DNA from 4 places in the Bacillus sp. Marseille-P3661 genome. Region 3 is predicted to be linked to each of the others. Evidence: riboswitches for the same ligand, from Rfam matches in the RefSeq annotation. Region 3 holds a riboswitch; each other region holds the start of a gene.

Evidence for each region. Region 3 has a riboswitch for S-adenosylmethionine ahead of C1724_RS23275 (LLM class flavin-dependent oxidoreductase). Riboswitches for the same ligand answer to the same signal wherever they lie in the genome.
Region 1: another riboswitch for S-adenosylmethionine. It lies ahead of C1724_RS01480 (O-acetylhomoserine aminocarboxypropyltransferase/cysteine synthase family protein); the one in region 3 lies ahead of C1724_RS23275 (LLM class flavin-dependent oxidoreductase).
Region 2: another riboswitch for S-adenosylmethionine. It lies ahead of C1724_RS15130 (methionine ABC transporter ATP-binding protein); the one in region 3 lies ahead of C1724_RS23275 (LLM class flavin-dependent oxidoreductase).
Region 4: another riboswitch for S-adenosylmethionine. It lies ahead of C1724_RS10415 (alpha/beta hydrolase); the one in region 3 lies ahead of C1724_RS23275 (LLM class flavin-dependent oxidoreductase).

Annotation. Positions count from the first base shown of each region.
Region 1 is NZ_LT965953.1:319,363-327,348, reverse strand. Features, by position in the region: gene C1724_RS01490 (methionine ABC transporter permease) at 1-454, opposite strand, end outside; gene C1724_RS01485 (methionine ABC transporter ATP-binding protein) at 447-1,472, opposite strand; SAM riboswitch class I at 1,624-1,731, opposite strand; gene C1724_RS01480 (O-acetylhomoserine aminocarboxypropyltransferase/cysteine synthase family protein) at 1,865-3,178, opposite strand; SAM riboswitch class I at 3,345-3,453, opposite strand; gene C1724_RS01475 (SCP2 sterol-binding domain-containing protein) at 3,524-3,856, opposite strand; gene C1724_RS01470 (anti-sigma factor domain-containing protein) at 4,109-5,443, opposite strand; gene sigI (RNA polymerase sigma-I factor) at 5,448-6,212, opposite strand; gene C1724_RS01460 (thioredoxin family protein) at 6,528-6,860, opposite strand; gene C1724_RS01455 (toprim domain-containing protein) at 6,870-7,241, opposite strand; gene C1724_RS01450 (DUF2553 family protein) at 7,452-7,682, opposite strand; gene gcvH (glycine cleavage system protein GcvH) at 7,761-7,986, opposite strand, start outside.
Region 2 is NZ_LT965954.1:821,975-829,960, forward strand. Features, by position in the region: gene C1724_RS26430 (methyl-accepting chemotaxis protein) at 1-108, shown strand, start outside; gene dapF (diaminopimelate epimerase) at 358-1,212, shown strand; gene C1724_RS15115 (M20 family metallopeptidase) at 1,347-2,552, opposite strand; gene C1724_RS15120 (MetQ/NlpA family ABC transporter substrate-binding protein) at 2,569-3,441, opposite strand; gene C1724_RS15125 (methionine ABC transporter permease) at 3,458-4,120, opposite strand; gene C1724_RS15130 (methionine ABC transporter ATP-binding protein) at 4,110-5,138, opposite strand; SAM riboswitch class I at 5,215-5,323, opposite strand; gene C1724_RS15135 (hypothetical protein) at 5,705-6,235, shown strand; gene C1724_RS15140 (Cof-type HAD-IIB family hydrolase) at 6,336-7,112, opposite strand; gene C1724_RS15145 (DoxX family protein) at 7,366-7,872, shown strand.
Region 3 is NZ_LT965958.1:123,548-131,533, forward strand. Features, by position in the region: gene C1724_RS23255 (acrylyl-CoA reductase family protein) at 1-641, opposite strand, end outside; gene C1724_RS23260 (enoyl-CoA hydratase/isomerase family protein) at 746-1,570, opposite strand; gene C1724_RS23265 (AMP-binding protein) at 1,617-3,575, opposite strand; gene C1724_RS23270 (acyl-CoA dehydrogenase family protein) at 3,628-4,788, opposite strand; SAM riboswitch class I at 4,955-5,068, opposite strand; SAM riboswitch class I at 5,225-5,329, shown strand; gene C1724_RS23275 (LLM class flavin-dependent oxidoreductase) at 5,469-6,860, shown strand; gene C1724_RS23280 (methionine ABC transporter ATP-binding protein) at 6,912-7,922, shown strand; gene C1724_RS23285 (methionine ABC transporter permease) at 7,909-7,986, shown strand, end outside.
Region 4 is NZ_LT965953.1:2,247,010-2,254,995, forward strand. Features, by position in the region: gene C1724_RS10405 (dihydrodipicolinate synthase family protein) at 1-915, opposite strand, end outside; gene C1724_RS10410 (C-terminal binding protein) at 940-1,938, opposite strand; SAM riboswitch class I at 2,295-2,402, shown strand; gene C1724_RS10415 (alpha/beta hydrolase) at 2,532-3,308, shown strand; gene C1724_RS10420 (polysaccharide deacetylase family protein) at 3,353-3,949, opposite strand; gene C1724_RS10425 (3'-5' exonuclease) at 4,140-5,066, shown strand; gene C1724_RS10430 (ketopantoate reductase family protein) at 5,104-6,033, opposite strand; gene C1724_RS10435 (HAD family hydrolase) at 6,163-6,957, opposite strand; gene C1724_RS10440 (hypothetical protein) at 7,031-7,324, opposite strand; gene parC (DNA topoisomerase IV subunit A) at 7,522-7,986, opposite strand, start outside.

The sequences.
Region 1 (7,986 bases), on a different contig from region 3:
CAAGCGCTGGCATTGACTCTGGCAGCAGCACTTTAAAAATGATCGTACTCGTTTTGGCTCCCATTGCCTTAGCAGCTTCAAGAACACCTTTATCAATTTCACGCAGTCCAATTTCTACCATTCTTGCGTAAAACGGTGCAGCACCGATAATTAATGCTGGTAACGCAGCTTTAGCTCCAAGCATTGTACCTACTAAAAATTTAGTAAAAGGAATTAGCAATATAATAAGAATAATAAACGGAATTGAACGGAATATATTGACATATGCTGCAATAATCCCATTTAATAATTTGTTTTCCCAAATGTTACCCTTTGATGTTAAGAACAATAGTAATCCAAGTAAAATACCAAATATAAATGTTAGAAGTACCGATATTCCTGCCATATAAAGTGTTTCGACAGTTGCCTCCCACATATTATCCCATTTCACATTAGGTAGTGTGGTTTCAAGCATGTTCAATCACCTCCACTTCAACTTGGTGCTCGCGGATGAATGAAATTGCTTTTTCAACCTCATCATTATTACCTTCAAGATGGACAAACAACGTACCATAAGCACCATTTTGTGTTTGTGAAATCTTCCCTTGAAGTATATTAACATTAATATTGAAATTACGAATTAAAGACGTAATTAATGGTTGTTCTGTTTCTTCACCAACAAATGTAAGTTGGACAACTTTACCATTCGGGTAATTTTCCAATAAATGCTCAATAGTCTCTTTTGTTTCCTCTGGCTCTGTTACTTGTTGAACGAAACGTTTTGTGATGGATTGCTGTGGTTTTCGGAATACCTCTAAAACATCACCTTGTTCAACGATTCGACCATTCTCCATTACAGCTACACGATGACAAATTTTGCGGATGACATGCATTTCATGTGTAATTAATACTATCGTCAGCCCAAGTTTCTCGTTAATATCAACAAGCAGGTCTAAAATAGAGTCAGTTGTTTGCGGATCAAGAGCTGATGTTGCTTCATCACATAGCAGTACTTTCGGGCGATTTGCCAATGCACGCGCAATCCCAACTCTTTGCTTTTGTCCGCCACTTAGCTGTGAAGGATAGGCATTCTCCCGGCCTTCTAAGCCTACTAGCTTAATGAGCTCGTCCACTCTTTTTAGACGTTCCGCTTTCCCAACACCGGCAATTTCAAGAGGAAACGCGATATTATCCCGAACGGTTCTTGACCATAATAAATTAAAGTGCTGGAAAATCATCCCGATTTCTTGGCGAGCTTTTCTTAGGTCACTTCCACCAATTTTTGTTAAGTCTCGCCCAGCAACTTCAATGGACCCGGCTGTCGGTTGTTCTAAACGATTTAAAAGTCGTATTAACGTACTTTTACCTGCACCACTATAGCCGATAATTCCAAAGATTTCGCCTTGGCTGATTTGTAAATCTACATTGTCAACGGCATTGACAAGACCACTGGCTGATTTAAATATTTTTTGTATCCCTTTTAGTGTTATCATGTTGCGACCCACCTTCTCTCATACCTATTATTGCATTAATGGAACTAGGTTAAACGCAATTTTTATCACCTAAATGAAACTTAGTATTTTTATTCTAAAAAAATTAAAGCCTTTCTGCAGACAAGCAGAAAGGCTTCATGTTGTAACCTTTCTCTCATCTTCCAAAGTAAATTACTTTGTGTGAATTGGCACCATTTCAAGTTTCCTTGACGGTTGCCGGGTTTCATCGGGCACTTCCCTCCACCTCTCTTGATAAGAGTTTTACTATATTCTATTAAACTTTTATTTAGGTTGATTGTTTTATAAGCACGATTGAAATTTTAGCATTTCTATATTTGGGTGTCAACAACAATTGCTATATCGGAATAACTGTTTAAATATTTATAATACTTTTACTTTGCCGCCGCTTGTGATCGTAATCCTGTTGCTTTTTCTAATCCTTGTTCAAGATCTTCTATAAGATCTTCGACATTCTCAATACCAACTGAAAGTCGAATTAAATCTTCTCTTACTCCAGCGCTCTTTAAGCCTTCCTCATCTAGCTGCGAATGTGTTGTACTTGCTGGATGAATAATTAAGCTTTTTGAATCTCCGACGTTTGCTACATGTGACCAAAGCTCAACAGAATTAATCAGCTTTTGCCCAGCTACTCTTCCACCTTTTATACCAAAAATAAGAACAGAACCGGCACCTTTAGGGAAGTATTTCTTAGCTAAATCCTTGGAAGGATGACTGTCACTTTCCGGATGTAGAACCCACTCAACACCTGGATGCTTTTCTAAATAGTCTACAACTTGACGTGTATTGGAAATATGCTCTTTCATACGTACATGTAATGTTTCAAGTCCTAGAGCTAATTGGAAAGCATTAAATGGACTTAACGCAGGTCCCATGTCACGTAACAATTGCACGCGCGCTTTAATAATATATGCAATAGCTCCTAAAGCTTCAGCGTAAACCAATCCATGGTAACTTGGATCAGGAGTTGTAAAACCTGGGAACTTCGGTGAATTCCAATCAAACTTTCCACCATCAACGATTACTCCACCTAATGTTGTTCCATTACCACAAATCCATTTTGTTGCCGAGTGTACGACGATGTCAGCACCAAACTCAATCGGACGGCAAAGGTAAGGTGTTGCAAACGTATTATCTACAATTAAAGGAATACCTGCTTCATGAGCAATGTTCGCTACCGCTTCGATATCTAAAATTTGTAAGCTAGGATTTCCGATTGTTTCTGCAAACACTGCTTTCGTTTTTTCAGTGATTGCTGCACGGAAATTTTCCGGATCTGTCGGATCAACTAAATGCACTTTAATACCTTGTTTCGGCAGCGTTTGTGTGAATAAATTATATGTTCCCCCATAAAGAGTCGATGCGGCGACAATTTCATCACCAGCTTCGGCAATATTCTGAATAGCCATCGTAATAGCTGCAGAACCACTTGATACAGAAAGAGCACCCACACCACCTTCTAGAAGAGCAATTCTCTCTTCAAACACTGTGTTTGTTGGATTATGTATTCTTGTATAGATATAACCTGATTCGGAAAGATTAAATAAATTGGCCGCATGTTCTGTGTCTTTAAACAAATATGCATTTGTAGGATATATAGCCGTACCTTGAGAACGTGTTCCTTCATCTAATTGCAATCCACCATGAATACCTAATGTTTCAATTCGATAATTTTTTTGTTCACTCATTTTACCCAGCTCCCTTTTTACATAATGTTTAGTTGATCATCAAAATAGACGTGACATCTATTAAGATGACGATGTCTATCCTAGACTAGACTTTTTTGTAACAAAATTCTGTTAGCATTAAAAAAATCCCACTTCGATAAGAAGAGGGATTGTGGTCCATATGCTCAACTTATCTTTCAGAGTGTCAACTCTGTAGGAATTGGCACCGTGTTTTAATAGTTAAAACCGGTTGCCGGGTTTCATAGGGCCTATCCCTCCACCTCTCATGATAAGAATACTATTAAGTATTAAATTACTTTCATACTAGCATCGCAATTCTCAATTGTCAATTTATTTTTTTGAGAATTAGGCCACTTTAGAGCAACAATATAAAATCGATTCAAATCGCAATATATATTTGTATCTACCATTAATTTGGATGTCGCCTCTTTTATATAATTGCTGCAGACGTGATTTTCCCTCAATTAATTCAATTAAAGTAGAGTCATCTCCTTTAATAATTAGTGCTGAATTATTGTAACCATGTTCGATCAAAATTTCTTCATTGGTAATAACTAAAGTAATGTTCTCAGTGTTTGTACAAAAAGTAATTGGAAATATTTCATGCTTTAACAAAGGTCCAATATGTGTTGCACCTCTTAATCGATGACAAAACTCTATCAACACATCCTTAATCAAGTACATCACCTCTTTCAACAAATTATAGTTATTATCACTTTTCGCCAAACCTTGTAAATATCCTTGAAAAAGATTTCAACAAAAAAAGACAAACATCACTAGTTAGCAGTGATGTTTGTCCCTATTTCCCGAGAAATAACATTTTTTGTTTCTCGTAGTCTCTTTATTTGTAATTTTTCATGTTATTATGACTAAAATTGTTGCTTTTATACTGATGTTTATGGTTTATTCAGGAGTCGTTCTATGTTTTTGTTATTTTGTTAAGACAATATCTTGTTTTAAACTGTCTATTAATGTTTTGATACCTTCATTACGTTTGTCTTCAGTCTGAATGTTAGCGTCTATGGTAATTTCAACATCTTTTTTATTCCCGTTATTTTGATTATTGTTATGATTGCCGTTACCGCGGTTTTTTTCTTTTTCCTCGCTTGGCCCTATCTTAATCTGTACACCATTTTTGTTGCCGTTATTGTTTTGATTGCCTTTATTAGTTTTTTTTTCTTTTTCCTCATTTGGGCCAATCTTAATCTCGACATCATTTTTGTTGCCGCTATTTCGATTATTGTTTTGATTGCCATTACCGCGGTTTTTTTCTTTTTCCTCGCTTGGCCCTATCTTAATCTCGATACGCTTATTGTTTTGATTTTCATTGCTGCTTTTTTTAGCATTGCCATTTGCACCATTGTTGCCGTTGTTATTATTTTTGTTGCCGTTATTTCTCTTATAATCATCATTCTTGTCTTTCTTGTCATTTTTATTATTGCTATTATTTGCATTTTTGTTTGCTGGGGTTTCGTTTGACTTTTGTTCTTTCTTATTCACTTTCTTACTTTTTTGCTTTTGTGCAATTTCCTCGATATTAACTTGCTTATTCAATTCAGCAACAGATAATTGTTTAACAGTTTCTAGTGTAAGCCCAGAATTTTCTTTCGCTTGCTGTGAAGTATACACAATATATTTACCTGTTGAGACCCCATTCTCAAGAGCTTCCGCCCGGGTATTTTGATCTCCTTCTAACGTATTCACAACAATTTCTTCTTTTTGCAAGTTCGTTTTAAGAGATTCAACTTGTTCAACAATACGTTCACTTGATTCAGCATCAACAGCAGTAGTGGTAATTAAGACATTTTTACTAGCCTGGAAATATCCGCTGTCATCTGCCAATTGAATTACCCTATTAATAAATTCAGAAAGTGGTTCAACTTGTTCCTTCTGTTTTAGTGCTGCTATTAACTCTTCACCGTCTTCGTTTAAAGGAATTGCTTCAACAACATTCAAGTTTGCATCAACTCCAATCTCGATGCTTGGATTGATGTCAAGATCCACGTATGCTGCTACAGCAAGATTTGTTTCTTTAAAAATAGAGAAATTAAATATAAATACCAGTAATACAGCTGCTGCAACGACAATTGGAAAAGCATATTTTAATGACATGAAGTTGAAATTAATTCTCGATGATGGAAGATCAATTTCGGCTCCTATTTCAACTTGTTGATTTTTGTGAAGCCGAACATTTTCAAATGCACCATCCCTAGTTAAGACAACTGCTTTTCGCTTATTAATTTCCATCACAATTCCACGTTTCATTTAATTATTCCCCCCCTTCCTCTGGCTCGATATATGATCGTAATGCATGGAATTCACCAATATAAATCAGTGCCATCGCAATGATATATTTGCGATTTCTCTCGATTGTTTTTCGACTACTGCTAACTAACAGCTCTATCTCTTTTATAGGTAGTCGCTTTTTTTCTTTTAAATAAGATCTTATTTCTATATTATCTGCAACCAATTTTGCAATTTGTTTTGCATTTTCCCTAGCATCATAATGTTTTGGACATTGTGTGGTTAAAACTTTAAAGGTAATATCATAGTCACTTAATAAACGTTGATATTCTTTAATCTCCTCAACTCGTGATCTACTTTCAACTTCAGCGTTAAAGCTGTCGATTGACATTTTTTGCTCTAAATAATTTTCCTGACTATTCCCCTCTTCATCTTCCTCTTCAGCTAGCAGGATATGATTGTGTTTACTTTCTTTGCGTATAAAATCGATAATTCTTCTTTTGATTACAACGGTAGCGAAAGTTAAAAATTTACTACCTTGTTTATTATCAAATTTATCAATGGCTTCGTTAAATGCCATTAATCCGATACTAAATTCATCCATCGACTCAGATATATAACGTCGACAAGCCTTTGATAAAGTTTTTTTAACAAATGGCTGATATTGCCTAATCAATTGTTCACGAACGAGTTGATCGCCGTTTTGTGCATGAACGACCTTAGTCTCAATATCATCGTCCGATTTTGAACGAAGCGTATTGAACCAAGATTTAATACGTGTCGGTCCCATGCATTCACCTCATTCCCTATAAATATTCGTAGAACAAATTTATTTTCGGGTATATTCCTAACTTTTTTTTAATTATTTAATTATATGTTGTCTCTATCTATTCTTTCATCTTCTTTAGGTGGATGAAGAAGATGTTAATAACAATAACCCATTAATAGTAGCAAATAACCGCAACGTTTTCATTGCACAATTATTTCATTCTCTTTACAATTAAAAGTCAAAATGTAAAAAAAATCCCACAAATCAAGTTATTTTCCTTATAGATAGCTAGTTCCAGCTTATTTATTATAATTCTAATCATGTGAAAAGGTGCCACTATTTACTAGCGGCACCTTCAATCTTCCAGTATTTTTTTACCATATCATATAGATAATGCACTGAATGAAATGCATAAATCTTTTCCACTATTTTTTGATTTTGCCAAATAATTAAACACGGTACGCTTTCAATTTTAAGTTCTTCCCCAAAACTTGCAGCATAGTTTAAATTACATTTATGAATGGGGAGATCAGCAAACATCTCCGTAATAACATTAAGCATTTTAGCTGCTAATTGGCATGTACCACATAACGGTGTAAAAAAATAACCAAAATACACATTATTTTGCTCGATATTAGATGATATCTGTTCCGATGTTATTTCTTCCATAATAAAGCCTCATTTAGTTAAATATTTAGGGTCCACATCAATATTTTTGCTAATCAATACTGTAGCAAGATGGTATTCAGGGGCAGTTGCTACCTCTCGATACATTTTATCAATGTATATATGCGATGCATTAGGTAGTTCTCGCAAAAACTGCCTTCTAAGTTTATCACCTGCATCATCTGCATCTGCAAGAATATAAACCTCTTTATTATCGAGACTGTGGTTATCCACAAGCTCTTCAAGTTTTTGTGCGCTAATCGTACCATTTGTGCAAATAATTTCAATTGGTTCCTGTATCAAAGGTGCAATTTTCTTTTTATCTGAAGTCCCTTCTACAATAATAACCTTATCAAAATTATTATCAAAACCAAACAACTCCATGTTTCTCCCACCTTGCAAAAGTCACTTTATTATACAATATTTCAGTTAATTTTCATTTGTGCTAGTTTTGTACACTAATTATACCTTAATTTAAAAAATGGTTTATAGGACATTATATTCAAACAGAAGGCCTGTCAATTACACAAATTTTTTATAAAGTATAAGTCCCATTAATATACAATGTGAAAAAAGGCAGCGGAAATCCACTGCCTAACACCATCCATCCTCACAATGATCAACGTATTGCTCACCGGGTTTTACGGTTGACTCTATCGTTTCAAAAAAACGATCCTGACTATACTCATAACCAGGAAGTAAATTCACTTCATTTTTCCCATTATACTGGCCGATTTGCGTTTCATCAGCATATAAGGCCATTTCGCCATTTGTTAATTTCCCATAAACACGCTCTGTTATATCTATCTTCTCTGTTGGATTCATAATAAACACTTCCTTTCTTGGAAACGTTACTATTAACATCTCCTAAAAGGGAAGGTTTTTTACTGGAATTACATACCACTAATCTTCTTTAATCATTTCTTCGTATTGATCAGCTGTCAGTAGCTGATCTAATTCAGAAACATCTGACGGCTCCATAACAATCATCCATGCTTTATCATATGGTGATTCATTCACCAATTCTGGGCTATCTTCAAGCGCACTATTTATTTCAACAACTTTACCGCTAATAGGGGCATATAGCTCAGATACTGTTTTAACGGATTCAACACTTCCAAATGATTCA
Region 2 (7,986 bases), on a different contig from region 3:
GATGAACAGGTGAAGTCTTTAAAGGAAATTACTTTAGTTTCAGATGCATTAAAAAGTATGGCAGTAGAACTTGAACAATTAATTTCTAAATTTAATCACCATCATTAATAAGCTACTTTTTGAAATCATTACCTACGACAGAACGAAATGGTAACTGCATACACTTCTAGTGATTACTATGATCTTTCTTGTACAACTAGGTACTCCTAACCAATCTTAATCCCGAATAAATCCCTATATTGATATTAAGCTATAAAAATTGATATAATTTACTTTATTTAATAAATTATATGATTTAATTACAGGAGGTGTAGCCTGGTCTAATTTCGAATGAATTGATATTAGCTACCAGGAAGTATGACAAAAATAAAATTCACCAAAATGCATGCCTTAGGTAATAACTATATTTATATAAATCTATTTGAAGAAAATTTACCTGAAGCAATACTGTCTAATTTAGCGATCCGTCTAGCAAATGTCCAAACGGGAATTGGATCGGATGGAATGATCTTAATTTGCCCTTCAGAACAGGCACCTGTCAAAATGAGAATCTTTAACAGCGATGGTTCAGAAGGCAAAAATTGCGGCAACGGCTTACGTTGTGTTGCTAAATACGCCTATGAAAAAGGCATTGTTCAAGATAAACTATTTAAAATAGAAACATTATCCGGCATAGTCGAAGCCGAAGTTATTGAAGAGGATGGCGTTGTTCAGCAAGTAATTGTTGACATGGGGGAACCACGACTATTACGCAAGCAAATCCCAATGATCGGAATTGAAGATGAACAAGTGATTTCGGAGCCTTTCATAGTAAATGAGGAAACATATCACTTAACTGCCGTATCAATGGGTAATCCACATGCCATTTTCTTTGTGGATGAAATAAACTATTCTCCGGTAAGAACTCTTGGACCACTTGTAGAAAAAGATGAGCGTTTTCCGGAATGGATTAATACTGAATTTGTAGAAATAGTTAATGATAGGGAGCTAAACTTCCGCGTTTGGGAGAGAGGATCTGGTGAAACTCAAGCATGCGGAACAGGTGCATGTGCAGCAGCAGTCGCGGCCGTATTAAATAATAAAGCTAACAAAAATACTGAAATTACTGTTCATTTAGCAGGTGGTGATTTATTCATTACCTGGTTAGAAAATGGCCATGTCCTTATGAAAGGTCCAGCAGAATATATATGTGAAGGATCCTTTGAACTTTAATATTAAAACAAGATGTTAATCGCTATCTTGTATAGTATTTACTCCTACTAAATAAAGTTAAGAAAAATTAAATAAAATAAAAGAAAAGCCCGCGCATTTGCTGGCTTTTCTTTATATGGGTTTTTTAAGAATCCCTACTCTTCATTTTTCTTACGTTCATCAAATTCTGCCTTAATTTCTTCTAATAAGCTTGAATCCGTTAATAATTGTAATGCGGTTAAAGCTAAAGCCTTGGCACCTAGAACTAATGCACGATCGCCTTCTAGCGACTTGGCTGCTTCTCTAAATTCAGGTGTATGAACTACTAGCTGATCTGAACCGATTTTTATATAAGGATGAATAGTTGGTACAACCCTGCTAATATTACCTGCATCGGTTGAACCTAATCCTTTACCTTCAGTTGCATCAAATGGCTCACCAAATGATTCGATAACTTCCTGATATACTTTATCAAAACGACGATTCACTTGGAAATGATCGACTTCATTTTGGATTTTAATAATATTTAATTTTGTCCCTGTTGCTAGAGCTGCACCTTCTGCAATTGCTTTTACCTTTTTAGTAACTTGGTCACAAGCAGTTCTTGTTTTAGCTCGTATAAAGAACCGGGCTTTTGCATAATCAGGTACAATATTAGGTGCATCTCCGCCATGTGTGATAATGCCATGTATGCGTACATCATCGGTTACATGCTGACGCAATGCATTAATACTATTAAATAACTGAATCACACCATCTAATGCGTTAATGCCTTCTTCAGGGGATGCTGCTGCATGTGCAGATTTCCCGATAAATTCAAAGTCTAATGGATCAACCGCTAATGTCTCCCCAGTTAGCGTATTCTTATGATAAGGATGTACCATTAAACAAGCATCAATGCCTTCAACTAAACCTTGCTTTACGAAACTGCCTTTTGCACTGCCGTTCGGGCCACCTTCTTCAGCTGGTGTTCCAAGGACAACAACCTCACCGCCAATTTCATCGATCTTCTCTGCGAGCGCAATTGCTGCTGCTGTACTTGTTGTTCCAATAATATTATGACCACAAGCATGACCTAAGCCTGGTAAGGCATCATATTCAGCCAAAAAGCCAATAACTGGACCTGGTTTAGATGATTTTTTTCGAGCCAGGAACGCTGTTTCATGACCTGCAACACCGTTTACTACGGTAAAACCCTGTTCTTTTAACTTTGAACTTAATAAGCCAGATGCAAAATACTCCTCATTGCAGATTTCAGGTTTTGCATGGATTGCATGACTTATAGAGATATAGTCATCTTTTTTGTTTTCTATGGAATTAATAATCTCATTTCTAATCGTTTCAAGAGATAAAGTAGACAAAGCACTCTCTCCCTTCTTATTTTTCAAGCTCACTTAACGGTACAAACACAGGTACTAAAGAATTTTTGAATACTTCTTTAATATGCTCAGCTACATCATCTTGTTGATAAATTTCTACTAACTTCTGAAGTGTTGGATCATCTTTATCTTCAGCGCGTGCAGCGATAATGTTAATGTAAGGTGTTGCAGTTGCATCTTCAATGAAGATAGAATCTTCTACCGGAATAAAACCAGCTTCAATTGCCACACCGTTGTTAATTACAGATGCATCAACGTCAGGAAGTACACGTGGCGTTTGTGCACTAGTAATTGGAACAATTTCAATATTTTTTGGATTTTCAACAATTACTGATTGGTCACCATTACCATCAAAACCATCTACTAACTTAAGAAAACCAGCTTCTTGTAATAATAATAACGCACGTCCCATATTAGTTGCTTCTTCTGGAACTGCAATTTTCGCTCCATCAGGAATTTCATCAACTGATGTATACTTATCAGAATATAACCCCATTGGTGCAATAATAGTGGTACCAATTGGAACTAAATCTAAGTTATGTTCTTCGATAAAAGCGTTAAAATACGAAACTGTTTGGAATGCATTGATTGTTATGTCACCATCAGCTAAAGCCATATTTGGACGAACGTAATCCGCAAATTCTACCATTTCAATTTCAATGCCTTCTTTTGCTGCTTTTTCCTTTACATACTCCCAAATTGGTACACCTGAGCCATTTAATCCAACTGTGATTTTTACAGGTTCTGTGCTTTCTGTTTCAGTTGTTTCCGTTGTTGTTTCTTCAGGTGCAGATGAATTACTTGAGCAACCAGCTAGAGCCACTCCTACTAATAAAACTAAACTTAATAAAAATGTTAAAGTTTTTTTCATTTTCCTATCTCCTTTTTTATCTTCTTCTTATAACCCTTGAAAGTTTATTTCCAAGAGATTGTAACCCTTGAACCATTACAACTAGGATAATTACAGTGATGATCATAACTTCTGTTTCAAAGCGTTGGTAACCGTAAGCAATAGCCAAGTCACCTAAACCACCGCCGCCTACAGCTCCTGCCATTGCAGATGCACCGATTAAACCAATTGTGGCAATCGTAATATTTAATATTAGTGAGCTTAGCGCTTCTGGTATTAAAACTTGAAAAACGATTTGCCAAGGTGTTGCCCCCATCGCTTCCGCAGCTTCGATGATACCAGGATCAATTTCTAGGATCGAACTCTCTACTAATCTAGCAATATATGGTGCAGAGAATATGATCAGCGGAACAATTGCTGCAGCAGTACCTATTGAAGTACCTACTATAAATCTTGTAAACGGTATGATCGCAACCATAAGAATGATGAATGGGATTGAACGAAAGATATTCACAATACCATTTAAAATATTAAATACAACAGTTTGCTCTAGCAAATGGCCTTTTCTTGTTACTACTAACGCAATACCTAATGGCACACCGATAATAGTAGCAAATAGTAGGGAAAAACCAACCATCACAATTGTATCCCATGTTGCCTCAACTATCTTTAGCCAAAACGTATCCCAATTAACCCCCATGATTGATCACCTCCTTAATTGATGCCCTACTTTCTACGTAAGCAACCGCCTTGTTAATTTCTTGTTGGTCACCGATAAATTCTACGATTAAGTTACCAAAGGGTCTTTCTTGTAGCTCAGTAATTTGGCCATATAGCACGTTTACATCGATATTATACTTTTTAGCAACCTCAGAGAGAATTGGACTTCCAGCATTTTCTCCAACAAATGTAATTTTATATACATTTGCGCCTCCCTCTTTATTGTTTAGAAGGCTAAGCACACTAGAAGGAATTGCATCCTGCATTACTGTTTTCACAAAGTTTTGGGCCGTTTGCGTTTTAGGTTGTGAGAAGACATCAAATACACTTCCTTCTTCTACTACATTTCCATATTCCATTACAGCTACACGGTCACAAATTTCGCGAATAACATGCATTTCATGAGTAATCATCATAATAGTAATACCGTATTCACGGTTGATTTGCTTTAAAAGTTTTAAAATTGAATCTGTCGTCTGCGGATCAAGTGCAGATGTTGCTTCATCACAAAGTAAGATATCTGGTGATGTTGCAAGGGCTCTTGCAATACCCACCCTTTGTTTTTGTCCACCTGATAGTTGATCTGGATACATATTTGCTTTATCGGCTAATCCAACAAATTCAAGAAGCTCCGTTACTCGTTCCTGTATTTGTTTTTTAGGAGCTTTTGCTAATTGTAAAGGATAGGCTATATTTCCAAATACAGTTCTTGATTGCAATAAATTAAAGTGTTGGAAAATCATACCAATTTTTTGACGTACCTTTCTTAGCTCGCTTTTCGGAATCGTCGTTATATCTTGATTCTGAATCATTACTTTTCCGTTTGTAGGTCTTTCTAATAAATTCACACAGCGAATTAACGTACTTTTTCCTGCACCACTGAACCCAATTACGCCGTATATTTGACCTTTTTCTACAGTTAAATTTACATTTTTCAAAGCATGAACCTTTTGTCCACCACTATCATATGTCTTTGTAATATTTTCTAAGGTAATCACAAAGCGAACCTCCTAGTTAAAAAAATAACCCTCTTCTATAGTCACAAGAAGAGGGTAGTATTTAATCATACCGCTCAACTTATCTACCAAGTTAAAAAACTTGCAGGAATTAGCACGGTATTCAAACAAAAGAACCCGTTGCCGAGGTTTCAAAGGGCCAGTCCCTCCACCTCTCTCGATAAGGAGATTATATTATAGTTTAACACTTTAGTTTATTAATATAATAATACGGTAAAGCATTAAAAAGATCAACTGGAATTTAATGTTTTAGTACCATATACTAATATAGAAAAAATAAAAAACCACTTCGACAAGAAGAAACTTTAACTTTTCCTCAAAAATTGCTTGCTAGAATTAGAACATTCTATGAAGTTAGTGGTTGTTAGATTTCATCGGGCCAATTTCTTTGCCAGATCTGAAAAAGTAATTTTTAAATTATTTTTAAATAATACTATATTTCTAACAATTTAACAACATATTTCGACATGAAATTTCTAGTAATTCATTCTAAACAACAAATACAAATTCTAATATGTTACGATAGTAATTGTAAGGAGGTAAAATTTATGCTACCTAGACATACACGAGTATTACAAAATGCATTAAATACTAGAAAAAATGAACTTTTGAATAAATCGCGTGAAATGGAAAACCAACTTTTGCGTATGCAAGATAACATAAAAGAAATCGCAAAAAAGGCCGAAATACTGGGTATTGAACAAACAAAAGAAGAAAAATGGGTTATCGTATATAGCTTAATGCAAAAACGCTCATTAAAAATCTTAATTAAAGACTGTGAAACTGCGTATCTCGGAAAATGGGATTTTTGTATGGAAACTATTATTAAAAAAGACCACACCATTTTTATAGCTGATATCAAAGGGCCAGAAAATTATGGGTATGGTACGATATGTATGAAATATCTTAAAGACATTGCAATCCAACAAAATATGGCGCTCATTTATGGTGAGCTTGCCGAAAGAGATTGGGGCCACCTCGGACGATTGATCCGTTTTTATAAAAAAAATCGTTTTAAAATTCAGCTCTATGAAAATGAAAAGTATGGAAAAATCGAATGGAATCCGATATATGGGTAAAGAGACTTTTATTAACAAAAAGGCAGCCCAAAGCTGCCTTTTCACAAGATACAAAATACGCTAGCCTGTCACACTAGAGCCCCCAAAAGATTAAATTCGATTATTTCAATAATCCTACCAGTTCAAGGCCATACACAATACCATCTTCACTAACATCCTTGGTAATATGTTTTGCTACTTTTTTAACATCATCATGGGCATTTCCCATTGCAACGCTATTGGCCACATACGTTAGCATCTCGATATCATTTAGGCCATCCCCAAAAGCATAGACATCTTCATTATTAAACCCCAAATGATCGATTATTACTTTTATTCCATTTGCTTTAGAGCCACCTGATGGCAAAACATCAGTAGATACTGGATGCCAACGCACAAAATCAAAGCCTTCAAACTTATCGATATATTCACGCTCTTCATCTTCAGTACAGAATAATAAACTCTGAAATATTTCCCTATCCTCGTAATAAGTCGGATCGTGCTGAGGATGAGCGAACTTAAGTGACTGTATACTTTTTTCTATATGTGGATGAAATTCAATATTGGCTTTCATGTCTTCATGATCCATATAAACAAGCGGATGTCCATTCTCTAAGGCAAACTTCGTTAATGCTCGCAACATATCTTGATTAAGTGGATTCTTGCGGACAACCTGGTTATTAAACACAACATATTGACCATTATAGCTTACATATGTATGTATTCCTAATTCTTCTCGTAGCTCTTTAAACATAAATGGTGAACGTCCAGTAGCAATCGCTACTTCGTGGCCTTGATTTTCAAGAGTTTGTAGTGCTTGTTTGGTTGATGCAGGCAAATTCTTTTCTTCATCTAAAAGTGTGCCATCTATATCAAAAAAGATAAGTTTTCTCTTCATATCAATACCTCACTTCCCTTAATTAAGTATAGCAGAGTTAAATACAGTGCCAAAGGGATATAGCCCCCTTCCTAACTTTAAATTAGTGTTAATTGGTTAATAGGCTCCCTAGTGTAAGATCGTTCATAAACTGTTCAAGATGTTTTTAACAGTTTGTGAACACTGTCACTATTTGATATTTTTTGTTTGTTTTTCTGTTATTCTTTCCTTAGAAACAAAAAACAAATTAATCTTCGAAAGGAAGAGATGAAAAATGATTAACACATGGCTTAGAGAAAATAAAATTGCTGCTTATCTTTTAACCGCATTAAGACTTTATTTTGGATTCGCTTGGTTAACAGCTGGATGGGGCAAGATTACTGGCGGATTTAGTGCTGAAGGATTTTTAAATGGAGCAATTGCCAATCCGGTAGTATCACATGATGTAGCTGTTTATCCTGGATATGTATCATTCTTAGAAACTTTCGCATTACCAAATGTTAGTTTGTTCAACGTGTTAATTCCTTGGGGCGAATTTTTAGTTGGTTTAGGACTTATTCTAGGGTGTCTTACTACTGCTGCTACTTTCTTTGCTGTTGTAATGAATTTCAATTTCATGCTAGCTGGTACGATTTCTCACAATCCTACGGATGTAATTATGGGCGTTATTCTTCTAGCTGCTGGTTATAATGCTGGCCGTATCGGTTTAGACCGTTGGGTGATTCCTTTCTTCCGAAAATTAACTGGAAAGCAAGAAGTTACTGCTCATAAAACAGCTTAATAAGTAATTAGTAAACCTTGTTTTACCTACATTGACTATTATCACGATATAAATTGTAAATTAATTATGAATTCATAATTTGTTCAAGATGTTTTTAACAGTTTGTGAACACTG
Region 3 (7,986 bases):
TGGCTCAGTAAAGGCCGCTTATCACTTTTAGTAACTTCTTCACGATCTAGAATTTCTATCGCACCTAATTGCTTGAGGAAGTCGTGTGCCTCTTTTTTCCCTGTACTGCCATATACTTCATAGCCTAAATCAGTCAGCATGGCTACGGATAAACTTCCAACACCGCCAGTTGCACCGGTTACTAATACCGGCCCCTGATCCTTTATTAAGCCATTGTCTTCAAGTCGTTGAATGGCTAGCGCTGCTGTTAATCCTGCAGTACCAAATGCCATCGCTGCTTTTAGTGTTAATCCTTTTGGTAGAGGAATGACCCAATCACCAGGTACTCTTGTATATTCACTATAGCCGCCAAAATGGCTAACACCTAGGTCGTAGCTAGTAACAATAACTTCATCGCCTGCTTTGAAGCGTTGATCTTTGGATGACTCCACTGTTCCAGCTAGATCAATGCCAGGAATAAACGGATAATTTTTTACAATTGGACTTTTATCAAGCGCAGCTAAACCATCTTTATAATTCACACTTGAGTAAGCAACTTTAATAGTTACATCGCCTTCTGGAAGGTTATCTAAAGTGTAATTGCGTTCGTTTAACAGGACCTTTTCGCCTTCTTTTTCTAATACATATGCATTGAACCCCATTTTTCCAACCCCTTTTTAGATAGTTTCTCTATAATTCTATATCGTTCCAATTAAATCCTGCCCATACTTCTAAAAGAATCAATACTGATGTCACTGTTAACTTCCTACAAGCTAACATTTTGAAGAAAAGCTTTAAGACCCTTTTCGCGAATTTTCTGGGCTGTTTCAGCAACTTCCCTTTCTTGCTTTAAGAAAAACATCGAAATGGAAGTTTCTAAGTTATAATCAAGTGCATCACGGAGATGCTGTAATTCATAGGTTTTGTTAATTGACTTCTTTGTTAATTTAAGCGCAGATGCTGGTATTTTACTGATTTTGTTCGTTAGTTTCGTCAGTTCATTTTCTAGTTGTGCGGTAGGTGCAACTTTATTATAAATACCATATTGTAAAGCTTCTTGAGCCGAAATGGTGTCTCCCGTAAATAATAGTTCTTTAGTTTTTCGAATGCCAACTACCCATGGCAGCATTAAGGTAGGGGGGGCTGCCCCAAACTGAATTTCGGGCTCGCCAATTTTAGCAGTATCAGCAGCTAGAGCTAAATCTGTGGAAAGGACCCAATCCGCTGCACCTCCAAGTGCATGTCCTTCTACTACAGCAATGGTTGGTTTCGTTAATTCCCACAATTTAATGGATACAGCTAGCAAGGATTCTAAGTGCTCGCGCCATACCTCTGAAGGTTCAGCACCAATAGGTTGTGGCAAATCGTACACTTCTTTTAAATCAACTCCAGCGGAAAAATGCCCGTTACTCCCCCTAATAACGACCACTTTAACCTGTTCATTTGTATCTGCAATAGTTAACGCTTCGAGCACTTCAAGAGCCATTTGCCTATTTATTGCATTCATCACAGTAGGACGGTCTAGAATAATCGTGGCGACGTGTTCGTTTGTTTCACAATATATGGTTTTATATACAGTTTGAATATTCATGCTACTGCCTCCTAGTATTTCATCATTGAAAACTGCATCTATTTATTTATCCAATCGCGTTAGCTAATTTCCGGATAGGCTCAATGGCGTCAATGTTAGCAATTGTAGAAACATCCCCAACAGGTAGATTTAGATAAGCTGCTTTTATTACTTTTCGGATAACTTTATTGCTTTGTGTTGTAGGTAATTTTTCAACAATGTGGATTTCTTTTGGACAAAAGGATTTTCCTAGTTTGTATTCAATTTTGCTTTTCCACTTATTTAGGTAGGAATCGTCGACTTGAATACCATCAGATACTACAACAAAAGCAACTGGAACATGGCCTTTTATTACATCGGGAATACCAACAACGGCCGCTAATTCGATCTCTTTATGATCAGTTAACAAAGATTCAATTTCGGATGGGCCAATTCGCTTTCCAGCTACTTTTAACGTATCGTCTGAACGACCAATTACATACCAAAAACCATCTGTATCAATCTTTACTTGATCTCCATGTGCCCAAACATCCTCCCATATACTCCAATATGTATCAAAGTACCGGCGAGTATCATTCCAAAACGATCTTGTCATTCCTAAAGATGGTTTTGTTAAAACAAGCTCGCCTGTTTCACCTCTAATCGATTGCCCGCTCGTATCAAAGACATCAACTGCTAAACTAGGGAGTGGCCCGTGAAAACATCCTGGTTTAAATGGGAAGATTGGAAAACAACCGATAATCCCACCTGAGACTTCAGTACCACCTGAAAAATTAATGATAGGTAGTTTACGCTGGCCAACCACCTCTAAAAACCAGCGCCATGAAAGAGCATCCCATGGTTCACCTGTTGAACCAAGTATTCTTAGAGAGGAGAGATCGTGCTTTTGTACCCATTCGTCACCTTTAAGCATTAAAGTTCGAATTGCAGTTGGGGCAGTTCCGAAAATATTGATTTTATGGTCAGCAGTTAATTTCCATAACCGATCTGGGTTAGGGTAATCAAGGCTTCCTTCATAAAGAACAACCGTTGCACCAAAAAACGATGCCCCAAGGAATAGCCAAGGTCCCATCACCCAGCCCATATCAGTTAACCAAAAGATTCTATCTCGCGGTTTTATATCAAAGCAAAAATACATGTCAAGCGTAATTTTAATTGGGAAACCGCCATGTGTATGGACAGTTCCTTTTGGTTTTCCAGTTGTACCTGATGTATAAACAATCATAAATGGATCATTTGTATCCATCACTTCAGTGTCTACACTTAGTGAGGACTGATAACTATCCCATAATAATTCATTATTATTTAAAGAGATATCGCTGTTCAAGTGTGGGATCACAATCGTATAGTTTACGGACGGAGTAAACTTTACCGCTTCCTGTGCTGTTTTTCGCATAGGAATCTTTTTACCTTTTCGGTAATACTCATCTGCTGTAATGAGTATCTTTGCATTACAATCGACCAAACGACTTGCAATAGCATCAGCACCGTATCCGGAAAAGATAGGGACAACAATTGCTCCAATTTTCGCGCATGCGAAAATAGTTATTGCCACTTCTGGTAGAGGAGGCAAGTACATTCCGATACATGTTCCTTTTTTTACTCCAAGTTGGATAAGGTAAGCAGCTATTCTATTAACCTCGTGATCTACTTCCGTATAACTAAGCGTCCGCTGCCGGCCATCTTCGCCTTCCCAAATAATCGCTGGCACATCAGCGCTATCACGGTGTAAATGTTTCTCAATACAATTAGAGTAAAGATTTAGCTTTCCGTTTTTAAACCATTCCGTGTGGGCAATCCCTTTAGAATAATCCATTACCTTTTCGTAGTTCTCATACCAATTAATCTGTATTTCCCTTAAATAAGTGGAGAAAAACCAATTCGGATCTGCAGCTGATTTTCGGATCAAGGTTTGATAGTTTACTAGACCATACTTTTCTATGAAATTTGTTATGTTGGCTTGTTGTATTTGCTCAGTTGACGGATACCAAACAGTTTCGCTTAGATCCTGTCTAGAAATAGCCATGATTGCATCTCTCCTTATTAAAAAATTGCTGTTTGAATAAATCTAGTAAGCTTTACGAATTTAAAACAGCATTGGCTAAATTGTAGATAATCATGTCGTCTGTAGGCGGATTATGCAGGCCTGCACGCACATCGCGGAAATGCCGCTGCAACGGGTTTTGTGCTGAAAGACTTCTAGCACCTACAATTCGCATGGCTAGATCTACTACAACATTCGCACTGTTGGTTACGATATGTTTTGCAGCGGCAAGCTCTGAACCTAGTAGATGTCTTTGATCAGGATAGTCCACCCATTTCCTAGCAACTGAATACAGTACTTCTCGTGCTTTAAATAATTCTAGTTCGATTTCGCCAATTTTTCTTCGAACTTCTGGAACTTCGCTAATTGGGCCAGGTAATGTAGTTGGACGATAGTTCGTTGCAAATGTAACCGCATAGTCTCGTGCAGAAAGTGCAACTCCTAAATATACAGCCGGAATTTGTAGATACCAACCTTTTGGTGAAGGTTTTTTTATATCTTCTACGACAAGTAAGGCATCGTCCTTTACTAGGACATTATCTAAAATTAAATCATCACTCTTTGTACCTCTCATTGCTATGCTGTCCCATGTTTCTTCAATTGACACACCGTCCAATTGGTGATCAATAAGGATAAATCCTTTTTTTCCTGTAGAGTTAATGTCTACAGTTACGATTGAATAGTCAAGTGCCACAGCCATTGATGTAAAGGATTTTCTGCCATTTACACGCCAACCATTGTTTTCTTTTGTTGCAGTTGTTGTCGGAATTCCACCTCTGGAGGGGCTACCTGTTGCTTGTTCCGATTGTGCTAAATTAATTAATGCTTTTTCATTCACAATTAGATCACATAATTTAGCAAAGCTTTCTTCTTTCCAGTTTCGACTTTCGGCTGCTTCAAGTATAACGCCTAGTTGCCAGCCCAATGATAGGGCTGTAGGTGCATCGCCGGTAGCAAGTTTTTCTTGAATTAATAAATAATCATATAAATTGATACCAGAACCGCCGTATTCTTGAGGAACCGTAAGTGCCAGGAAATTATTTCGTTTAATATCCTCAAAATTTTCATACGGGAATGTTCCTTTGGCATCTATTTTCGCCGCTCTTTCTTTAAAGGCGGCAGCTAGGACTTCTGCTTGTTCCAATAAAAGTTGTTGTTGCTTTGAGGTTGTTAATTGTTGATAGGTTATAGTCATTTGTTTTCCTCCAATTATTATTGAACAATATCTTATAAAGCATATAAAACAAATGCGAATAGTGTATTTTATAGGGGAGGTTTAGTTGTTTTTGAGAAAACTCATAAACTTGTAAAAAAAAGTCCACTTCCGATGACGAAAGTGGACTTTTGCTCCATTTTACACTCTCTCATCTTTCAGACATTGATGTCTGCTGGAATGAGCACCTTTCTTAATCAATTGATTAAGCGGTTGCCGCAGGATCGTTGGACCAGATTCCTCCCCTGACTCTTGATAAGACATTGTTACGTATGAATTTGTTAGTCAAACTATAAATGACTTTCTAAAAATTGTCAACGCTGATTGATAAATTTAAATTATTAAAATATTTTTTTAATTTTTTGTTGACAGACATTTCAATTCCATGTATATTTTGGATTAAATTCAATAACAAGTTTTCTTATCCAGAGAGGTGGAGGGACTGGCCCTTTGAAGCCTCGGCAACAGACTATTTAAGTACTGTGCCAATTCCAGCAGGCAATTTTTGCTTGAAAGATAAGAGGAGATATATGCGAGTGCATAGTAGTCAAACCTCTTCTTTTCTTTTAAGAAGAGGTTTTTTTAATGCAAAAAAGTACCAAATAGCAGTGCCTGATAGAATTCTTGTTATTTAATAAATATTTTTCCTGGGAGGAAAAGAAATGACTAAACAAATCATCTTAAATGCGTTTGAAATGAACAGTGCGATGCACAATTCACATGGATTATGGAAACATCCAGAAAATAAGCGTCATCGGCGCTACAAAGATTTAGATTATTGGATTGACTTGGCAAAGCTATTGGAGCGGGGGAAATTTGATTCAGTGTTTTTCGCAGATGTACTCGGAATCTATGATGTTTATCAGGCCAGCAAGGCTCCATCGATTCGAGACGGGCTGCAAGTTCCTTTAAATGATCCTGCCATGCTTGTTTCGGCAATGGCTGCTGTCACTGAAAATCTGTCATTTGCTGTTACTGTTAGTACGACCTATGAACCACCATTTGGAAATGCAAGACGTTTTTCAACGTTAGATCATTTGACTAAAGGAAGAGTTGCATGGAATATTGTTACTTCATATTTACCAAATGCAGCCAAAAATTTCGGGTTAGAAGATATGATCAAACATGATGAGCGCTATCAAATTGCAGATGAATACTTGGAAGTTTCTTATAAGCTGTGGGAGCAAAGCTGGGAAGATGATGCAGTAGTGGAAGATGTGGAACATCACACGCTTGTCGACCCGAGTAAAGTCCATGAAATTAATCATGAAGGGACGTATTTCAATGTGGAAGGACCGCATTTAAGTGAACCTTCCTTACAGCGCACACCAGTCTTGTTTCAAGCAGGCACGTCTAATAGCGGCCTAGAATTTGCTTCTAAACATGCAGAATGCATCTTTGTGGGTGGACCAACACCTGAAAGAATTCGGGAGTATACAGCTGACATTAGAAAACGTGCCGAAAAACATGGACGCAACCCAGAACATATAAAAATTATTTCATTTTTAAACGTGGTTGTAGCAGAAACGACTGAAGAAGCGGAACGGAAATTTGAAGAATATAACAAAGTTTGGAGCGCCGATGCGGCTAAGGCTCAGTATGGTGCAAGCGGATACGATGTAGCTGAATTTGAAAGCCTTGATCCAAATGAGCCATTTGAATATAAAAAGTCAACTGAAGGTGGGCATTATAAAGCAGCCACTTTAACAAAGGATGCGCCAAAAAAATTAACAGTTGGTGAAGTACTGAACCGCTTTGAATCGATAGATCGCAGTAGTTATATTGTTGGTAATCCAACAGAAGTAGCAGATGCGATCCAACACCAATTTGAGGTATCTGGTGTGGATGGGTTTAATTTAAATCATTTAGTCACGCCTGGTGATTTGGAAGCTTTTGTTGATTTAGTAATTCCAATTTTACAGGAACGAGGCTTATACAAAAAGGATTATGCCAAAGGAACATTTCGTGAAAAATTGTTTCCGCAAGGTAAGAGTGTTTTACCTGATGATCATCCTGGCGCAAGTTATAGACGGGAATATGCTGAGAAAAAGTAAGTACTTTTAAGAGCTAAATAGAAATGTGAACAGGAAGTGGGGAAACATCTTGTGATTGAATTGAAAAATATTACAAAAGAATTCAAAAGTAAAACAGGACGTATTGTAGGGGTTGATAATGTTTCCCTTACCATACAAAAAGGTGAGATATTCGGTATTGTAGGCTATAGCGGTGCTGGTAAAAGTACGTTGCTGCGCTGTATGAACATTCTTGAACGACCAACTTCGGGTGAAGTGATTATTGATGGGGTTGACTTGCTAAACCTTTCAAGTAAGAATCTTCGAAAAGCAAGGCAATCTATAGGCATGATTTTTCAAGGCTTTTATTTAGTATCATCCAAAACCGTTTTTGAAAATGTTGCGTTTGCGCTGAAAGCGGCGGGAGTTGACAAAGGTATCATTGAAGAAAGAGTGAATGAGTTGCTTGAACTAGTGGGTCTTAAGGATCGAATTCATCAATATCCGGCCCAATTAAGTGGCGGACAGAAACAAAGGGTAAGTATAGCTCGGGCATTAGCTAATAATCCAAAGGTGCTGCTTTGTGATGAGGCAACATCTGCCTTAGATCCTAGCACAACAAAATCCATTTTATCGTTATTAAAAAAAATAAATAAAGAATTAGGGTTAACCATTGTGATCATTACTCATGAAATGGAGGTTGTAAAAGAGATCTGTCATCGCTGTGCTGTTATGGAAAACGGGAAGGTCGTAGAGCAAGGTGCAACTTATGACATCTTTTCAGATCCGACGAACCCACTAACGCGAAAATTCATTCAAACGATTCTAAACTTTGACTTACCTGATAAGTTGCTAGAAAACGTTAGAGGAACATTGATAAGGCTACAGTTTTGGGGAGATATGGCAGCTGAAGCGGTGGTTTCAGATATGCTCCAGACATATCCTGTTCAAGGTAATATTCTTCATGGAAAGGTGGAATATATTCAGGATGTGCCATTAGGTATATTTATTATGGATCTGAATGGTGAATCGCAGGCTCTAGAAAATGCAATCAATTATCTTCGCAGCCGCGTAAGTAAAGTGGAGGTGGTTGCATATGAGTAGCTTGATCGAACTATTACCTGAATTAAATGTTGCGTTTTTTGAAACGCTTTTAATGGTTGGGATT
Region 4 (7,986 bases), on a different contig from region 3:
GTTTTTATAGAGTCCAGCTTTACTTAAAATAGTTTTAAGCTCCTCTAACTTACTTTCCGCAAGTTGGTTTGCAGGTGGCAACACGTATGTTGAAGACAGTTCTCTACCTGTTAAACGCATCGCTTCTTTTACAACACTCACAAATGGTGTATCTAATTTATACATAAGTGGTAAATATGCTAAACGGCGATGCAATTCCGTTGCTTTCGCAAAATCACCTGATTGAAAGGCTCGATATATACCAACTTGTAGTTCAGGTGCAAAGTTAGTGCTGGCAGAAATAGCACCATCGCCTCCAAGAGCTAAGTTGTTCAATAAATGATCATCAAAGCCAGTTAATACTGCAAAATCAGGTCTTTCAGCCTTTACTGTTAAGATCATTTCTCGAATATGTCCAGCTGTATCAACAGTTTCTTTAATACCTACGATATTAGAATGATTCTTAGCAAGCTTGAGAACAAACTCCGGAGATAGATCCTGACCAGTCAATCCAGGAAAGTTATAAAAAATTATGTTTGTATCTACCGATTCGGCAATAGTTGAGTAGTGTTTATATAAGTTTTCTTCAGATAAATTCCAATAAAAAGGGTTGACGATAACAACACCATCTGCCCCTACTTCTTTACTATGTTTTGATAAGTCTATTACCTCACGAGTATTCGTACCCCCTGTTCCGATAAGAACAGGAACACGACCGGCTACGTATTTAGTTGCAAACGAAGCTACTTCCATTCTTTCTTCAGTTGACATTTGACTGAATTCGCCACCTGTACCTAAAAAGAATAGACCATTGACTCCTGAATCGATTAAATAATCAATTAGCTTTTTCATACTTGCAGTATCTAAAGAACCATCGCTAGTAAACAAAGTTGAAACCGGTGGGATAATACCTTTAAACAGCACGTTCGTACTCATCAGTTTTTACACTCCCAAAATAGACTAATTATTCTTTTCTTTTAGTTTTACTGTTTCTTTTACTTCTTTATTGAACAAATAAGTAGGATAATATCCTGCTAATACATCGGCGATATTTTGTGCTGTTTTTCGTTTCAATTCTAACTCTGCCTCTTCAGAATACCAAGCAGCATGTGGATTTAATACAACATTATCCATTTTTAACAATGGGTTATCACTTGCAATAGGTTCCTGTTCTAGAACGTCCAAACCTGCTCCTGCAATTTCCCCATCTTGTAACGCCTTAATTAACGCTTGCTCGTCAATAACAGGACCTCGAGCAGTATTAATAATAATCGCTTCTTTTTTCATTAACTTGAATTGTTTTTCTCCAATTAAGCCACGAGTTGACTCCATTAAAGGTGTATGAACAGATATATAGTCAGATTGCTCACATAGTTCATCAAGAGTTACTAGCTTTACATTTAAATCATTAGCAACTTGTTCAGGTATGAATGGATCATATGCAATGACATTGATACCGAATGCCTGAGCTTTTTTAGCCAAGGTTTGAGGTATACGGCCAAGACCGGCTAAGCCTAACACACGTCCTCTTAGACGGAAGATTGGTACGCTTACTTTAAAATCCCAATTTCCTCGTTTAACTTCATTATTTAATACTACTGTTTTTCTAGCACAAGACATTAATAGTGCGAATGCATGATCTGAAACTTCATCCATACAATAATCTGTGACATTACCTACAATAACATTATTTTCTGTCGCTGCTGCAATATCAACTGTATTTACACCAACACCATAGCGTGAGACAACTTTTAAATTTGGAAGGCTTTCAAGCACTTTTCTAGAAATCGGAGCGTATTGATTAAGGATACCATCAGCATCCTTTGCCGCTTCAATCACTTCGTCCTCTGTTTTACATTGTGCACGGATTAACTCTGCATCAACAGTAGCAAGCACTTCTTCTTCAGGTGCTAACGTGGAAAATTCAAAATCTGTAATAACTACTTTAAACTTACTCAACTGATTCATCTCCTAATTACATATATTCTTTCTGCGACTAGTATTATGTAGTTTAGTCTAAAATATTCTCCTGAAAATGCGACTAACTCTGTTCTATATAATAAAACAGAGTTTTGAATATTTAAAAACTATTCTTATTTTATAGTAATTTATTTTTTTTATCAATAAATTTGAATGAGTTTTTAAGATTGTCACAATTCATTAATTCCTTATCCACTACGCCTTTAATTACTCAGGATTATATGTACCTCGTATCTTGTTTACTGCAGGATTGTTATATTTAAAATTTGCTAATTGACATGCAGATTTCATCATGTTAGAATAAAACCGATTAAATAAATCGGAAAACTCAATATAGATTATCAAGAGTGGACGAGAGATTTGGCTCACTGACTCCACAGCAACCAGCCTTAAATGGAAAAGGTGCTCCTACCAACAAAGCCAATTGCTTTGGATGATGACGTAATGTTAAAACTCCTTTGCAACCGCGCAAAGGGGTTTTTTATATGCTCTTAAATTCTAATGCCCTTGTTTTAATATAGTTTTCTAAATGATTTTTTAACAATTAAACAACTTAAAGAGGAGAGATTTAGATGATACCAAATGAATATAATGTACTAAAAGGTGCGGAATCTTTTTATATAAAAGGAAATAATACTGGTATTTTACTACTTCATGGCTTTGTTGGAACGCCACAAAGCGTTCAATATATAGGAGAAAAGTATGCTGAAAAGGGATTGACAGTCTTAGCTCCAAGATTAAAAGGTCACGGCACACATTATACAGACCTTAATACTATAAGCTATTACGAATGGATTAACGAATGTATAGATGCATATAACACATTAAAAAAAGAATGTGACCAAGTTTTCATAATTGGTCAATCGATGGGTGGCATACTTGCATTGCACCTTGCAAGTATACTTAAGGATGTAAGTGGAGTTATTACTATAAATGCTGCAATCCACGTACCCGGATATGAAATCTATAGGGGCGCTGAGTCACCTAGATATATTCATGAAGGTACCCCTGATATCAAAGACCAAGCGGTAAACGAAATCACTTACGAGCAGGTACCATTACATTCAATTAAGCAATTACTATCCGTAATTGATCATACAAAAAAGACACTTTACCAGGTAACGTGCCCACTTTTACTTTTTAAATCCTCTATTGACCATGTTGTACCACCAATAAGTACGGATTTTATCTATGATAGTGTCCAATCGCAACATAAGATGATAAAGATACTGAACAATTCCTACCATGTAGCATCTATGGACTATGATAAAAATATCATCATTAATCACACTATTGATTTTATTACCGATGTTAAAAGCCAAAAACAAAAGTATAAACTCCTCCAGTAGGAGTTTATACTTTGATTTAAATACTCTCATCCCTTCTGTTCGAATTAAAAAGTGCAGAAGTCTAGACCTTTAGCACGTATGCCTTTTATAATATGGGGTAAAGCCACCACTGTTTGTTCTAGCTCATGTAGTAAAACAATCGAGCCTGGCCTACTATTTTCAACAACATTATTAACAATCATATAAGGCTGTTCCTTTAATTCCCAATCATATGATGAAATTTCCCACATAATTGGGGTTAACTGTAACCGTTCCAATATATCTAATGTTGCGTCATTATATCTACCAAACGGCGGTCTAAAATAAGAAACTGTTTCTCCAGTAATTTTTTCAATTGACTTCTTACTACTCTTAATCTGTCTGTACTGCTCACTATATGACAATCTAACTAGATCTTTATGATTAATGCTATGTGTACCAATCCTGTGGCCTTCTGCGAGCACTCTTTTCCAAGGCCGTTTTTCATAAAGTAATCGAGATTGCCAAAAGAATACAGCAGGCACCTTTTCTTTTAATAAAATATCTAAGATTGTATTTAAGTTCCTGCTTGGACCATCATCAAATGTCAATACAACTTTATCGTTGTTATTTTTCATTTGTGATACGTTAGTCAACCAGCGGTTATCTTTAAGATCGTACACGATCTCACTTTTAACTACTCAAGGACTATTCATAAAATTCACTCCTAGATTGTGATTTATCCCATCTACACAGAATTTTTTAACTAGCTTAATAGAATCACTGTAATTTGGAATTCAATTGGAAAAACTTTTTACTTTATCTATAAGATTAAAGCCATTTATAATATCATGTTAGGGAAGGGGAGAAAAAATGGCAACTATCAAACAATATGTATTTTTTGATTTTGAAATGCTTTGCTCAAAGCGTGCTATGCCATTCGCAGAAATGGAAGCCATACGTTTAGGTGCTGTTAAATATGACCTTCAAACTAAAGAAATAGAAACTTTTGATCAATATATACGTCCAACTACTTTAGAACCTTTAAGTGATTTTTGCAAATCATTAACGGGTATTCAAGACTCTGATTTGGACCAAGCTAACGGTTTCCCAACAGTGTTTGGACAATTTTTAGATTGGATTAATGGAGTTAAAAAAACCCGCTTTTTTTCTTGGTCAACAAGTGATTTATTACGTTTACAACACGATGCCCAAATGCATAATATCCCTGTAAGTACGATTGCCAAAATTGAAAAACGCTATATCGATTTTCAGGAAATTTTCACGAAAAAGGTATCAAAAACAAATCACTCTGTTGAAAATGCGTTAGGCTTATATAACCTGGAATTTGTTGGCGAAACACATAATCCAATGTACGATTCCTATAATACACTACAATTATATATTAACTTTACACAAGCTCCAAAACAGTCAGAGCTTATCATGTTAAAACAATTCATTTTTATTGACAAAGATGTTAGTGCGATAGACATTAATACCGAGTTGAAATACCAATTTAAGCAAGATATTCAGGATTATTTAACAGACTTAAAGATTATCCATAAAATAAGAGATGCAAAAAAACTGATTAAACGGACAAAAAAAATAGTTCATAAATACGAAAACATTATTACTAATCGTGCTGGGCTATACGATAGCCAGATCATTGAGTGGGTAAAAGAACTACTATCTTTTTATCTAGAACTGATGTCTAATTATGAGTATCACCTTTCATACGGCTCAAAAATTGTCATCCTTCATGAGCAATTAATTAAACCACTCCACAAATTAACAGCTTAAAAATCCGAAATGAACTAATGTTTCGGATTTTTAATTTTCATTCAGACTCAATGATAGAACCATTCTTGAAAGGATGTAGCAATGAATATAGTGCCTTTACATTTGGAGTTGATACACCATATTCTGCTGCAAATTTCAAAACTGCTCCTTGGATACTATCTAACTCAAGTGGCAGGCCTTTTTGAAGATCACGATGCATCGATGATGTCATTGCGGGTGGTAGATTTTGGAGCATTTGAATAATCTGATCACCCATATCCTCTGGTATAAAAACTCCTTTAAGTTTAGCGATTGCCACTATTTCCTTAATCATCTCTTGTAAAAATGAAAAGGTTTCTACATCCTTGATTGCAACTCCAATTGGTTGGCGTAGTGCTGATGTAATCCCACTTAAAGATGTAATAAATATATATTTCCTCCAAATATCAGTTAAAATATTTTCTGACAATGTTACAGTAATGCCAGCTTCTCTCATCTTTTCTTCAAGCTTATTCACCATCTGGGACTTTTCTGAGGTCAATGAACCAAAAATAATATCTTGCATATGACTTGTTTGCACAACATCTCCTTGTGAATTGAGTGTTGTTTCTATTTGGCATAAACCTCCTAGTACATTTTCCTTTCCATACTTTGAAACCAACAAATCAAGATGCTCTACACCATTTAATAGAGGAAGTATTTTTGATCCTTTTTGAACTAATTCACTAATTTGTGGTAGAGCTTCATTTAGATGGTAATTTTTTAAAGATAATATAACTAGATCAGGTTCTTTAATTTGGCTTACGTCTTTTGCCAATGTAGGGCAAATCGAAAAATCTCCGTGAACACTATATACATTTAGACCGTGTTTCTTTAGCTGTTCATATCGTTTGGGGCGTACTAAAAACGTAACCCTATTTCCCTTAAAAGCTAGCTTTCCACCGAAATATCCACCAACTGCACCAGCACCCATTACTACAATATTCATACAAATCCCCCTTTTCCTCGTTACTCACATATTTATGAGCAATTATTAAACAAATATACTACAATTCTAAATGTCGCTGCACAACAATTAAAGTCTTTTTATAGAATAAGTATATTATGGGGGTAACTCTTATTGATCGGTTTTCACTCCGATTAATTCGTAAATTGCATCTGCTACTGTTTCTACAACATGAGTAGCTGCTTTTTTTACATCCTGATGGGCAGTAGCCATCGCAAAGCTGTGCTCAGTCAATTGAAACATTGGTATATCATTAAAAGAATCCCCAATACATGCAATTTCCTCTTGATTGATATCAAGGTGGTCAAGCAAAATAAGAATGGCATTACCTTTGCTTATATTCTTTGGAACAATATCCAGTATTTTCGATTCAGATATATAGGCATCCATTACGTTGGGATACTGCTCAGTCAGCTCTTTGTGTAGCTTACATATTTGTTCCTCTGTTCCATTAAGAATTAACTTTGATGGAAAGATAGTTTTTCCTATTTTATTTAACAAATTTTTTTCTTCTAGTACAGGACTAAACAATCTTTCTTCAATCTTTATTATATGCTCCGTTCTTTCTTCCACATATTCTTTATCGATCGTTGAGAGAAAAGTAATTAGATTTTCTTTTTTAATTCGCTCATATAATTCTATTGCTACTTCAGGCGGAAATGTAGTTTCATGTAGTTGTTTTTCCTCGACGGTATAAATAAAGCCGCCATTTTGACTAATACGATGGAATTTTGATCCTAACATATTTGCAACAGCTTTAATATCGATATCCTTTCGACCTGATGCAAGGCAAAAATCTATGCCTTGCTGTAAAGCCATATTTACAGCTTGTTTATCCTTTATACTTATTTCATTTTTCTCGGTTAATAAGGTTCCATCCAGATCACAGATTATCATTTTAATCATAAAAAAATGCTCCTAACTCTATTCAATAAAGAAAAGGCTTCAAACGTAATGAAAGCCTTCTCGATTTACTTCACTATTTTTTTAGATCAGGCGCAAACTCATTCGCCATTTCGATTAATGGTTTTAATCGACCTGCATTTAAAGATGTATTTACTGAATCTTCATTAAGGCTTAAACGGGTTTGCTTTGGCTCAGTTTTAATGTTTTTAAAAAAACTAACAGTGATCCCTGCTGCTAGTATACTCAAGATGGTAATAATCCAAGGTGTTTGACTTCTTTTCTTTTGCTGCAGTCCAAATATTTGTAAAAATCCACTACCAAATTTTTGCATATTCAACAGATTAATTACTTGTTGTATCACATTCATTTTACCCCTTCTCTCTTTCTATTCGAGTATGTCTAGGTTATTCAACATTATTTTGTGTAAATTCACTTTATTTATTTAAACTACCTAAAACTTTCAGGATATGTACTTGGTTTTGAATGTGAAACATTTCAGAAAATATAACTTGTAGAAAAGCACCGCCACTATCATAGAGCGGTGCTTAAACTTTCATAAATATACTACTCTTTCCCCTCGTCTATGGGTTCTGTATCCTTTGAGACTATCCATACTTCTTTAATACTTCCACTTTCATCAGCATCGATAATAAACGATCCATTACTGTAACGATCATTTAACCTTAAATTCTCAGGATCCACGCTTGTAATAATATCTTTTTCTGTTTTCAAAAATACTAGTTGATTTTTTTCGACAGCTTTTAAACTAGCAACAAAATGAGGATTCGATTTTAATTCTCTTAACATAACTAATCCACGTTTAGCACGACTTGTTTTCTCAAATTCTTTTAGCGCCATCTTTTTGGCTGCCCCTCGATGAGTAAGGAGCACTAGTTCAACCGAGGAGTCAGGTTTAAAGACAGCCCCACTAACAACGAAGTCACCATCCTTCAAATTAATAGCCTTAACTCCCGCTGCACGTTGTCCCATAATACTTACTTCTTCCTCAGTAAACCACAGTCCATAGCC